3 regions of the Ammoniphilus soli genome follow, and region 1 is predicted to be linked to each of the others. Evidence: riboswitches for the same ligand, from Rfam matches in the RefSeq annotation. Region 1 holds a riboswitch; each other region holds the start of a gene.
What was found. A riboswitch is a leader RNA that binds a small molecule or an ion and turns the genes downstream of it on or off. The one in region 1 is predicted to bind glycine.
Positions count from the first base shown of each region.

Region 2: another riboswitch for glycine. It lies ahead of glyA (serine hydroxymethyltransferase); the one in region 1 lies ahead of gcvT (glycine cleavage system aminomethyltransferase GcvT).
Region 3: another riboswitch for glycine. It lies ahead of ABLT31_RS23970 (iron-sulfur cluster biosynthesis family protein); the one in region 1 lies ahead of gcvT (glycine cleavage system aminomethyltransferase GcvT).

Region 1 covers NZ_JBEGDL010000026.1:17,092-21,115, forward strand. Annotated here, with positions in the region: gene ABLT31_RS29060 (glycine cleavage system protein H) at 1-202, opposite strand, end outside; gene gcvT (glycine cleavage system aminomethyltransferase GcvT) at 208-1,308, opposite strand; glycine riboswitch at 1,488-1,579, opposite strand; gene ABLT31_RS29070 (DEAD/DEAH box helicase) at 1,736-3,424, shown strand; gene ABLT31_RS29075 (YqhG family protein) at 3,424-4,024, shown strand, end outside.
Region 2 covers NZ_JBEGDL010000015.1:34,823-38,846, reverse strand. Annotated here, with positions in the region: gene sdaAA (L-serine ammonia-lyase, iron-sulfur-dependent, subunit alpha) at 1-583, opposite strand, end outside; gene ABLT31_RS23995 (serine dehydratase beta chain) at 603-1,100, opposite strand; gene glyA (serine hydroxymethyltransferase) at 1,140-2,390, opposite strand; glycine riboswitch at 2,491-2,596, opposite strand; glycine riboswitch at 2,599-2,703, opposite strand; glycine riboswitch at 2,800-2,879, opposite strand; glycine riboswitch at 2,882-2,985, opposite strand; gene ABLT31_RS23985 (hypothetical protein) at 3,062-3,307, opposite strand; gene pdxS (pyridoxal 5'-phosphate synthase lyase subunit PdxS) at 3,403-4,024, opposite strand, start outside.
Region 3 covers NZ_JBEGDL010000015.1:29,824-33,847, forward strand. Annotated here, with positions in the region: gene ABLT31_RS23955 (M20 family metallopeptidase) at 1-752, shown strand, start outside; gene ABLT31_RS23960 (DUF3311 domain-containing protein) at 774-968, shown strand; gene ABLT31_RS23965 (sodium:solute symporter family protein) at 971-2,449, shown strand; glycine riboswitch at 2,602-2,712, shown strand; gene ABLT31_RS23970 (iron-sulfur cluster biosynthesis family protein) at 2,877-3,197, shown strand; gene lpdA (dihydrolipoyl dehydrogenase) at 3,225-4,024, shown strand, end outside.

The sequences.
Region 1 (4,024 bases):
TTAAGGTTTTTGCGGACTCAACGACGCCCACGGGCTGCCCCCGCTTTACCCTTGTGCTGGGTTCAGGAAATTCCACGGCGATGATCGTCCCCAGCTGCTCACAGGCATAGGGGGTAATTCCCAGCTTTACTCGGTGCGGATCAACGATATGTACCCATACATGCTGCCGAGTAAAGTAAAGATGATTAGAACCGGCATCCATTCAATTTATTTGCTCCTTTTATAAAAAGGCGTTTTTACTATTTTCGCTTTTACGCGTTTTCCTCGAATCTCTACCTCAACCTCGGCATCCAAGTTTGCAAATTCAGAACGAATGAGGGCCAAGCCTACATTCTTCTTTAAGGTTGGCGACTGGGTTCCTGTTGTCACTTCTCCAATTTGTTCGTTACCTGAAAAGACCGGATAATGAGTGCGCGGAATCCCGCGTTCGATCATCTCAATCCCTACGAGCTTGCGAGGGACTCCCTGGGCTTTCTGTGATTGTAGAGCGGCTTTGCCTATAAAATCAGCTTCTTTATCCAATTTCACGGCAAAACCTAACCCCGCTTCCAATGGCGAAATTTCCTTCGTTAATTCCTGCCCATACAAGGGAAGCTTGGCTTCGAAACGGAGCGTATCCCTTGCTCCGAGCCCGCATGGCAGCACGCCATCGCTTTCTCCCGCTTCGAGAATCTTTTCCCAAAGGGCCGCGGCCTCATCTGCACGGCAATAAATTTCGAATCCCTCTTCCCCTGTATAGCCGGTGCGAGATACCAAGGCTTGGAATCCTCCTACATTTACATCTGGCAGGAATCGGAAAAAACCAATTTTGGATAAATCGGTATCTGTGAGTTTAGCTAAAACCTGTTCCGCAAGAGGTCCTTGCAGAGCCAATTGCGCCACTTCGCTGGAAATGTTGGTTACCTTCACATTTCCTTCTGCATGCTCTTGCAGCCAAGCAACATCTTTTTCGATATTTCCTGCATTGATGACCAGCAAATAGTGATCGTCGGCTTTTTTGTAAACCAGCAGATCGTCCACGGTTCCTCCGTCCGGATAGCACATGATAGCATATTGGGCTTGATTTTCTACTAGTTTTGAAGCATCATTGGTCGTCATTTTTTGGACAAAGGCCAAGGCATCAGGGCCTATGACGTCGACTTCTCCCATATGAGAAACGTCAAACAATCCGGCTCTTTCCCGAACAGCTTCATGTTCCTCTTTAATGCTGGAGAATTGGACCGGCAGCTCCCAACCGCCAAAATCGATGGTTTTCGCTCCATATTTGGTATAGACGGGAAATAAGGGCGTTCTTTTCAATTCCGTCACAAGGTACACCTCCACGTGATATGTATTTCTTCCCTCTATCCTTATTCTTCCTCATGATAAAGAAGTCTAGGCGGGAACGCAAAAAAGGACAGACGTAGGCTATTGCATTAGCCTACTCTGTCCTTGGTACCTGAGAGATTTTCCCCTTGGGTGGCCTAATCAGGCGCTCTCCAGAGTTGCGTCAGATAGAAGTACTTTTGCCTGAGAGATTCACCTCTTCATAGGCTTGCTCCTTCGGCGCTGCACCAGCAGTCTCTCCCTCTATCCTCATTCGCATATTTAACTTTTTCCGTAAGGAAGATGTTAAATTTAGTATGAAACCCGCTAATTTGTTAAATGCTATATTGTAACCCTAATAATCCTATCATAGATTTTCCAAAAAGGGAATTATCCGCTACAACTTTCTTATTCGGAAAGGACGAATCTTATGTTTAAAATTCCCGTCAACTTCGACCGCGAATGGGTAACAGATTTCAAGCAAAGGCTCAAGGAAGATGGACCATGGCATAAGTGGGAGCTTTTTCAATTGGCCTACCAGGCCGAGGAAGTCACTTCGGTAGCGAATTTCGATGAATTGCAATGCTTAAAGCACCTTCCTCAGTTAGAACCCTTCCCCCACCAGCTCGATACGGCCAAAAAGGTAATCACAGAAATGCACGGCAGGGCCATCCTTGCGGATGAAGTGGGACTTGGAAAAACGATTGAGGCCGGTTTAATTATTAAAGAATATATGGTTCGGGGACTAGCTAGCAAGATTCTCATTCTTGTTCCAGCTTCCCTCGTTGTTCAATGGGCAAGAGAGTTAAACCAAAAATTCGGGATTCCCGCTGTTGCCCAAAAGAAAGAATATATGTGGAAGCAATATGACGTCGTCATTGCCTCCATTGATACCGCCAAGAGAGATCCGCACCGCGAACACGTTCTCTCCCAGGATTATGATATGTTGATCATTGATGAAGCGCACAAGCTTAAAAATAAAAATACGAAAAACTACCAGTTTATCAAGGAAATCAAAAAGAAATATTGTTTGTTGCTCACTGCGACACCGATCCAAAACGATTTAGATGAACTGTACAATCTCATCACCCTGCTTAAACCGGGTTATCTGGGCCAAACCACGGACTTTCAGAAAAACTATGTGGAAAGTAAGAGACAAGCTAGAAACCATGAGGTATTGCAGGATGAACTCAAAGACATCATGATTCGCAATAAGCGGAGTGACGGAGGGCTGTTCTTTACCAAACGGATTGTAGAGGCTATTCCTGTCACATTATCTGAAGAAGAGTGGGAGCTCTATGACGGGGTTACCCGCTTCGTCAAGGAGCAATACCAGAATTCGGTGTTTAAAAATCCCCTGGCTCTCATCACGCTCCAAAGAGAGGTCTGCAGCAGCCGGTTCGCTGCCTTTGACACGCTCGTGAACATGCACAACAAATTGCCCGAAGATTCACCGGGGAGACAAGAAATTGTCAGGCTAGCAGAGCTGGTCCGAGGCATCAAGAAAAATGCGAAAGCGGAAAAAACGCTAGAGTTAATCCAAGAATGCGGGGATAAGGTCATCATCTTTACCGAGTACCGGAAAACCCAGGAGTATTTGCATCATTTCCTAGCGGAGCACGGCATCACTTCTGTCCTCTTTCGTGGAGGATTTAAACGAAATAAAAAGGATTGGATGACAGAACTATTCCAAAACCGCGCTCAGGTGCTCATTGCCACCGAAGCAGGAGGGGAAGGAATCAATCTTCAGTTTTGTAATCGGATCATTAATTTTGACCTGCCCTGGAATCCCATGCGGGTAGAGCAACGGATCGGCCGCGTCCATCGTCTGGGGCAAACGAGAGATGTGTTCATCTACAATCTATCGACTCAAAACACGATTGAAGAGCATATTTTACATTTGCTTTACGAAAAGATTAACCTCTTCGAAATGGTCATCGGCGAGTTAGACACCATTGTTGAAAAAATGAAATTGACTCAATCCATTGAAAACAATCTCGTGAATATTTTCCTTGAATCAGAATCCTTCCGTGAAATGGAGATTAAGATCAATAACATCGGAGAGGTAATGAGCATGTGTAAGGAATCCATTCCCGCGAGGGAGGAAATGCTACAGTGATGAATCAGCAAGAAATTCGCAGCTATATTGAAGGCTATTTCAGAGCCTTTCAAAGTCCATTTACGGAAGAGACCCCCGCTTACTTTACGGTGCAGCTTCCCGTCGAAGTGGATAAGGATTTAGGGAATCGGCCCTTTTATTGGACCTATGTGGAGAAAATTGGTTTAGAGCCAAACCCTCTCCACTTAACCTTCATCTTTGATCGGGAGCAAGTTCCGGAGGGCGTTCGTGGAGAGGAACTAATTTTTGGCTCCAGGCGGCTTCATCAGATTTTTGAATCGGCCAAGAAACATGGGAAGTTTGTTCGACTGTATGAGCACATAGAGCCTCAACCTGCTTTAGGTTCTTTTTCCTCGGTCGCTTTGGTTCCCTGGTTAGGGGTTAACTTTAAAGTGGAATTCATTTGTGATCAAAAAAAGGATTTGCTGCTGCCCCTCGGGATCAATCTGATTTCCGGGGCAATTGTGTCAAATTTCTACCAATCCGTTTCTCAATTGGATCTTACCCCAAAGCTTCCCGATTACTCTTTTACAATGCAGCCCATCTTCGGTATCGATTCGGGGATATCCCGTCTCGAACAATTTATTCAAAGCTGCTTGG
Region 2 (4,024 bases), on a different contig from region 1:
TGGCCTGACCAGGGGTTCCACCCTTAAGTTCCACAATCGCGGCAGCGGCCATCGCGGTGGCCGAACCAACCTCCGCCTGACATCCGCCCGCTGCACCGGCGATAAAAGCGCGATTCGCAATGACATAGCCGATCGCACTAGCGGTAAACAGCCCCATTACCAACTGTTCATATGTGAAGTCGCCATTTTCATAGAGGGAAAATAAGCAACCGGGCAAAATTCCCGCCGATCCTGCTGTCGGGGTCGCCACAATGACACCCATGCGTGCATTGCTTTCCGAGGTGGCAAACGCGAATCGCATGGCATCTGCAATATAAGGACCGCTGAGAACATCTTCCTTTTTTTGATATTGCCCCATCAAGTAAGCATCTCCACCGGAAATGCCGCTTGGTGCCGTCGACCGATCGGATACCCCTTGATCTACTGCCTCTTTCATTTTGCTTAAGCGTTCTTTCATCATCTGTATGATCGCCTCACGAGGCCGGTTAGACTTCGAGGTTTCGATGTCCAGCATGATTTCCGCTATACTTTTTTTCTCTCGTTCGCAATGGTTGAGCAATTCTTTCATTGATTGGATATCCATGTCGTATCTTCCTCGCAAACTAAGAATAAATAAGATCCCGTTTATATTCCCTCAACCGTCCCAAATCATAGGGGGCATTGAGCGGAATATCGACGCTAAAGCCATTAATATGAAAGATTTTTGATATCCCGCCGCCTAAGGAAACCCCGCCGATCGTTTCAGTTACCCCATTTTTTTCTGCCTGAATGAGGACCGTATTCGGATGATCATAATAAGGGCACTCATTTTCTAACACATATTGAATCTCCAAGCCCTGTTGCCCCGCCATTTCCACGGCATGCCGAATCCGAACATCGTCCGTATCCATTCCAATCAATCCACCTATGATCGCTTTATCCGTTCCATGACCTTTATGCGTCTCAGCGAATGAATCATAGAAAACGATGGTTGCCTTTTCAGGGGAACCTTCCAGGAAGTCATAGACAAACTTTCCGATCGATACAACGCCTGCTGTATGGGAACTCGACGGTCCGACCATAATGGGCCCAATAATATCAAAACAGCTGTTGTATAACATAGATCTAATGCCTCCCTCTCTTATCTAAATTAAAGACTTTTACGAGATTCGCACGCGTTCGTATAGGGGATAAGCTTCACATAATTGTTGAATAGTCCCTCTATGTTTCCTGACTGCCTCGGCATCCCCTTTGGTTTTTAGAACGGCTGCTATAATTTGAGCGATAGTGACCATGTCTTCTTCTTTCATGCCGCGAGAGGTGATGGCCGCCGTTCCGATTCGAATGCCGCTTGTGACAAAGGGGCTTGCCGGATCATAGGGAATCGTATTCTTATTGACGGTAATGCCCGCTTCTTCCAATAAATGTTCCGCTTCTTTTCCCGTTAGCCCCCATGGACGAACATCGATCATCAGCAAGTGATTATCGGTTCCGCCGGAAACCAGAACAGCTTCTTCCGCCTTAAGGGTTTCCGCTAGAACAGAGGCATTTCTCACCACTTGGGCCGCATAATCCTTGAAACTCGGTTGCAATGCTTCTTTAAACGAAACCGCCTTGGCAGCGATGACATGCATAAGCGGTCCACCTTGCAGCCCTGGGAAAATCGATTTGTTGATCCCCTTGATGATTTCTTCATCATTCGTCAGCACAATGCCGCCGCGTGGCCCACGCAAGGTTTTATGGGTGGTACTCGTCACCACGTCTGAATACGGAAGTGGAGACGGATGCAGACCTGCAGCCACTAGACCAGCAATATGAGCCATATCCACCATCAAACGAGCGCCTACCTTGTCAGCAATCTTTTTAAACCTGTCGAAATCAATCACACGCGGATATGCGCTAGCCCCGGCTATGATTAATTTAGGCTGTTCGCGTAGAGCGATCGCTTCCAGTTCATCGTAATCAATGAGATGAGTGTCCTCTCTAACCCCGTAAGCCACCACATCAAACCACTTTCCGGAAATGCTGACAGGACTTCCATGGGTTAAATGACCACCGTGGGACAAGTTCATGCCCATAATTTTATCTCCAGGATTAAGCAGTGAATAATAGACAGCCGTATTCGCCTGTGCGCCGGAATGAGGCTGTACATTGGCATACTTCGCTCCAAATAATTGGGTTAACCGTTCGATCGCCAGCCTTTCAACCACATCAACAAATTCGCAGCCTCCATAATATCGCTTGCCAGGATACCCTTCCGCATACTTGTTCGTAAGAACCGATCCCATGGCATCCATGACTTCCTGACTGACGAAATTTTCCGAGGCAATCAATTCCAATGTGGTATTCTGTCTTTTTCTTTCATTTTCAATCGCTTCATAAATTTCATGGTCATGAATCTGCAAACTCATCCAAACAGCCTCCTTCATCCTTTTGACAAGAACACCAGTTCTGTACCTTCCCGAAAAAAGACAGAGGAAAGGTAAAATCAATAAATATACTTTTACCCTTCCTCTGTCCTTTGACCTGAGAGATTAGCTCTTGCGTAGCCGTCCTGTATCATTAAGACTTCTATCAAGAACCTTCCCCTTTGGTGGCTCATCGCTCTCTCCAGAGGCGCGTCCCATTGCAGTACTTTTACCTGAGAGTTTAGTTCCTAAGGCTTTTTAGGACTTGCTCCTTCGGTGCTGACCTTGCCGGTTCAGTCTCTCCCACAATCATCATCCGCCATATTATAAAGTTGAAATCTAACCCATTACTTATCTTTCCCAGCACAAAAAAGGACAGAGGAAAGATAGATGTAACTTACATTCTACCCTTCCTCTGTCCTTTTACCTGAGAGTTTAGTTCCTGTGTACAAGAACCTTCCCCTTTGGTGGCCCAATAGCTCTCTCCAGAGGTGCGTCCTATTGCGGTCCTTTTACCTGAGAGTTTATATCCTAAGGTTTTTTAGGACTTGCTCCTTCGGTGCTGAACAAACCGTCCAGTCTCTCCCGCAATATTCAATCGCTTTATTAAATTTGGACATTCATTAATTATATAATAATTCACAGTCACGATGTTGTCAAGTTTTTTGTGGCATTTAACCTTCTCTTTTCTTTTCCAAAAATGATTCCAAAGAGACCTCTTCAAGAAATTCCTTTGTTCCGTCCGCCAAGTATTGATAAGATTGAATGCTACCGGAATAAACATTGAGTGCCCATTGGATACCGCATTCACTGCAGTACCATTTCCAGCTATTGTAACCAAAAACGCGATGCTGTTTTTTATTGGAACAAAATCGTACCGATCGTACATTCTCTTGATCAAGCATTTTTAATTCTCTCATGGCCATTTTTTCTCCAATTGAATGTATAGATTAGGTTTTATCATGGATGTGAAGGAGAGTTTTTCGCCTTCACATCCCATCCCCCCAAAGCTGCGTTACCACCCGCGCACAGCCATCCGCTCATTTGCCAGAAGACTTGATATCTCGATTCCTTTCATAGCCGTTCCTAGGTTCTTAGATAATTGCCCAATCAATTCATAATCCTGATAATGAGTGGTCGCCTCGACAATGGCTTTGGCAAACCTCTCCGGATTGTCTGATTTAAAGATCCCAGATCCCACAAAGACACCATCCGATCCCAAATGCATCATCAACGCAGCATCTGCAGGAGTAGCCACTCCACCTGCCGCAAAGTTCACAACAGGCAGTTTCCCATGTTGATGCACAAACTCTAACAACTCATAAGGTGCCCCTAGATTTTTTGCTTCTGCCATTAACTCGTCATAGGACATAGCCTGTACTTTTCGAATCTGACTTTGTATCATCCGTTGGTGACGTACAGCCTCTACAATATTACCAGTACCGGGCTCCCCTTTGGTCCTAATCATCGATGCCCCTTCACCAATTCTTCGCAAAGCTTCTCCTAAATCCCGGGCCCCGCACACAAAAGGAACCGTAAACTCTTTTTTATTAATATGAAACACTTCATCTGCCGGAGTTAATACTTCACTTTCGTCTATATAATCTACTCCTAGGGCTTCAAGAACTTTGGCTTCA
Region 3 (4,024 bases), on a different contig from region 1:
GAGGAGCCCAAGAAATGGTCAAAGAAGGGGTCATGGAGGGCGTAGACAGGGTTTTTGGTATTCATTTGATGTCTACGGTGCCTTTTGGGAAAATCGGGATTGGATACGGTACGATGACCTCTGCTAACGATACATTCAGTATTAGGATTCAAGGAAAAGGAGGCCACTCTTCGATGCCGAATGATACCATCGATCCGATTGCCATTGGTGCGCAAGTTGTAAGCAATTTGCAGCATATTGCATCCAGAAATTGCGATCCGATGGAAAAGTTCGTATTATCCGTGACATCATTTCACGGCGGAGATGCTCTCAATGTCATTCCGGATACAGTGACTTTGGGTGGCTCAGTTCGCAGCTTCAATCCGAAACTTCGCGATCATGTACCAGAGCTAATGGAAAAAATAATAAAAGGGATCACCGAAGCCCATGGAGCTTCCTATCAGTTTGATTATCAGCGTGGCTATAGCCCTGTAATCAATGATGATAAAGTGACAAATTTGATTGAGGAAACCATTCTTGACGTATGGGGAGAAGATACGTTACTAAAGATCCCTCCGATGATGGGGAGCGAAGATTTCTCCGCCTTTGCGAATGAGGTACCGGGTTGCTTTATTTTTGTGGGAGCCGGAAACCGGGAAAAAGGAATAATTTATCCGCATCATCATCCGAAGTTTACGGTGGATGAAGACTCTCTCGAAATAGGTGTAAAGCTGTTTGTAAATTCGGCATTTAAGCTTTTAGATGCACAATAAACTGTACGAGGAGGGCTACACGTGAAACTCATTCACTTATTGTCTCTAATCCCCTTTATCGGGATTCTTGGGGGAATCCCCTTTGCCAATAAGGTTACTCCCTATGTCCTAGGTATGCCATTTATCCTTTTCTGGATTGTCCTATGGCTGATTTTGTCATCGGGACTCATGGCATTGGTTTATAAGTTGGATCCAGCAACCAAGGAGAGTGATTGATCATGAATTTTGCTCTTATCATCATTATTGGTTTCTTGGTTCTTTCCCTTTATTTAGGGATTAAAGCGAAACAGGGAAAGGCTATGAATTTGGAGCAGTGGACGGTAGGGGGAAGGGGGTTTGGCTCCTTCTTTGTTTTCCTTCTTCTGGCTGGAGAGATTTATACAACTTTTACTTTTTTAGGAGCAAGCGGATGGGCTTACGGAAAAGGTGGGCCGACTTTCTATATTCTCGGTTACGGGGCGCTCGTATACATCGTTTCGTATTATTTGCTTCCCCCAATCTGGAGATATGCTAAAGAACATAACCTGATGTCACAATCCGATCTTTTCGTAAAGAAATACAACAGTCCCTTTTTGGGTGTAGTAGTATCCTTGGTTGGCGTGGTTGCTTTGATTCCTTATCTTGTCCTTCAATTTAAGGGATTAGGGATTATTGTATCTGAAGCCTCGTATGGTTCGATATCTCCAACCCTTGCGGTTTGGATTGGTGTGATTAGTGTAACCGTCTACGTCATGATTTCGGGGATTCATGGTTCGGCCTGGACGGCTATTGTAAAAGATTTCATGATTCTTGCTGTTGTTTTATTCATCGGTATTTATTTTCCCTTCCATTATTATGGGGGTATTCAACCGATGTTTGAAGCCATTGATGCTGCTAAGCCGGGTTTTCTGACTCTTCCCGATAAAGGACAAGGAGTATCCTGGTTTATATCCACCGTCCTCTTGGTCGCTCTTGGTGCTTGGATGTGGCCGCATTGCTATGGTGCCATTTATTCTTCCAAAAATGAGAATTCGTTCCGAAAAAATGCGATCATGATGCCCTTGTACCAGTTGGTTCTGTTATTTGTTTTCTTTGTCGGTTTTGCTGCTATATTTCAAGTTCCCGATTTGAAGGGGCCGGATGCCGATCTTGCTTTACTGCGACTTTCCATTCAAACCTTTGACCCATGGTTTGTAGGAATCATCGGGGCAGCAGGCTTACTGACGGCTTTAGTGCCTGGTTCCATGATTTTGATGACCGCTTCTACTTTATTAACCAAAAATGTTTACCAAGTCTTTGTGCCGACCGCAACGGATCAGGAAATTGCAAAACTGGCCAGAGGATTAGTTCCTGTGATATCTCTCATTGTTTTGGTTTTCACCCTGCAAGGGGGAAGTGCCATTGTAACACTGCTTTTGATGGGATATAGCTTAGTCACTCAATTGTTCCCATCCTTGGTTTGCAGCCTTTTAAAGAATAACCCCGTTTCCAAACAGGCTGCTTTTGCGGGCATTATGACAGGTGTAGCAACGGTGGCTTACACAACGATAACCAGTACAACACTTGGTACGTTATTCCCTTCTTTGCCGCAGACGATTCAAGATCTAAACATCGGTATTATAGCCTTGTTCATTAATGTTATCGTCATGTTTGCGGTAAGTCTGGCTACAAGTAAGGTTAACCCCGAATCAGCGGAAATCGAAGCGAAAGTGAGTTAACAACATTTCAAAGTAGAAAAGCATGGGGAACTAGGATTTTCTATGTTCTCTATGCTTCTTATCTCTGGTGAACTTTCTATAACGAAAAATGGTTGACGAAAATGTATTATGAGGGTAAGATGATTTCTATAATACGAATTGCATATTTGCGGATGATGATTGTGGGAGAGACTGAATGGTTTGTTGTTCAGCACCGAAGGAGCAAGTCCCCAAAAAAAACCTTGGGATTGAATCTCTCAGGTAAAGAGTACCACAATTGGACGCGCCTCTGGAGAGAGCGATGAGCCACCAAAGGGGATGCTTCTTGTCAATGATGAGAAGTTAAACTCTCAGGTAAAAGGACAGAGGAAAGGTAGAATATTTATATTCTACTTTTCCTCTGTCCTTTTTGTGTTTGGGGGAAAGTAGGGAAGAGGGGGGGAAGTTTATGAAATTAAGTCTAACAGAAGCGGCACGATTCGAGTTGCAAAAGCTGAAGTTTCCGGACGGTATGGCTTTACGTCTTGATGCGGAGTTATCGGGATGCTGTTCGTGGAATTTCACGGTAAAGCTGATCATAGATGAACAGAGGAGAAATGATTCGTCCATTATGGAGGGAAATATCCCTTTTTTTATTGATCATTTTACAAAAAAATATTTGGGTGAAGATCTGTTACTAGATTTTGAGGCTTCTAAGGGGTTTACCATCAAAAGTTCGGAAGACGTTTTTACCTGTGATTCAAATGGAATATACCAGCTAACGACCTAGGGTCGGTTCATAATGGAGGTTAATGATATGACTACAGGAAAATCGGTAATAGGAGTCGATGTACTTGTCATTGGTTCAGGTCCAGGTGGTTATGTGGCAGCTATTCGGGCTTCTCAACTCGGAAAAAGCGTAACTATCGTAGAAAAAGATACAGTTGGCGGTGTCTGCTTAAATCGGGGGTGTATTCCTTCGAAGGCACTGATCTCAGCAGCGCACCGTTATGAAATGGTAAGCGATTCGGCTGAACTTGGAATCAAAGCAGACGGGGTTCAAATCGACTTCACCAAGGTCCAGGAATGGAAAAAAAGTGTAGTAAACAAACTGACGAATGGTGTTAGTTCTTTATTGAAAGGAAATCGCATTCAAAAAATAGTCGGGGAGGCATCTTTTGTCGCTGAAAATGAAGTGAAAGTAACCCATGGCGATGAGGCAAAGGTTTATCGGTTCAATCATTGCATAATAGCCACAGGTTCTCGGCCTGTTGAATTGAAAGCTTTTCCTTATGGAGGAAGGATCCTATCTTCCACCGAAGCGCTTGACCTTCAAGAGATTCCTAGGCGTCTGGTTGTGATAGGAGGAGGTTATATTGGGATTGAATTAGGTCAAACCTACGCAAAATTCGGGACCGAAGTGACGATTCTGGAAGGAGCCGACTCGATCTTGCCGGGATTTGAAAAAGAAATGTCCCGTTTTTTGGGGCGAAGCTTGAAAAAACTTGGAGTCCAAGTGTTCACCCAGGCCATCGCTCAAAGTGCGGAACAGACGGATTCCGAAGTGACGGTTACCTTTACCGCAAAAGGAGAAGAGAGGAAAGTAACTGCGGATTA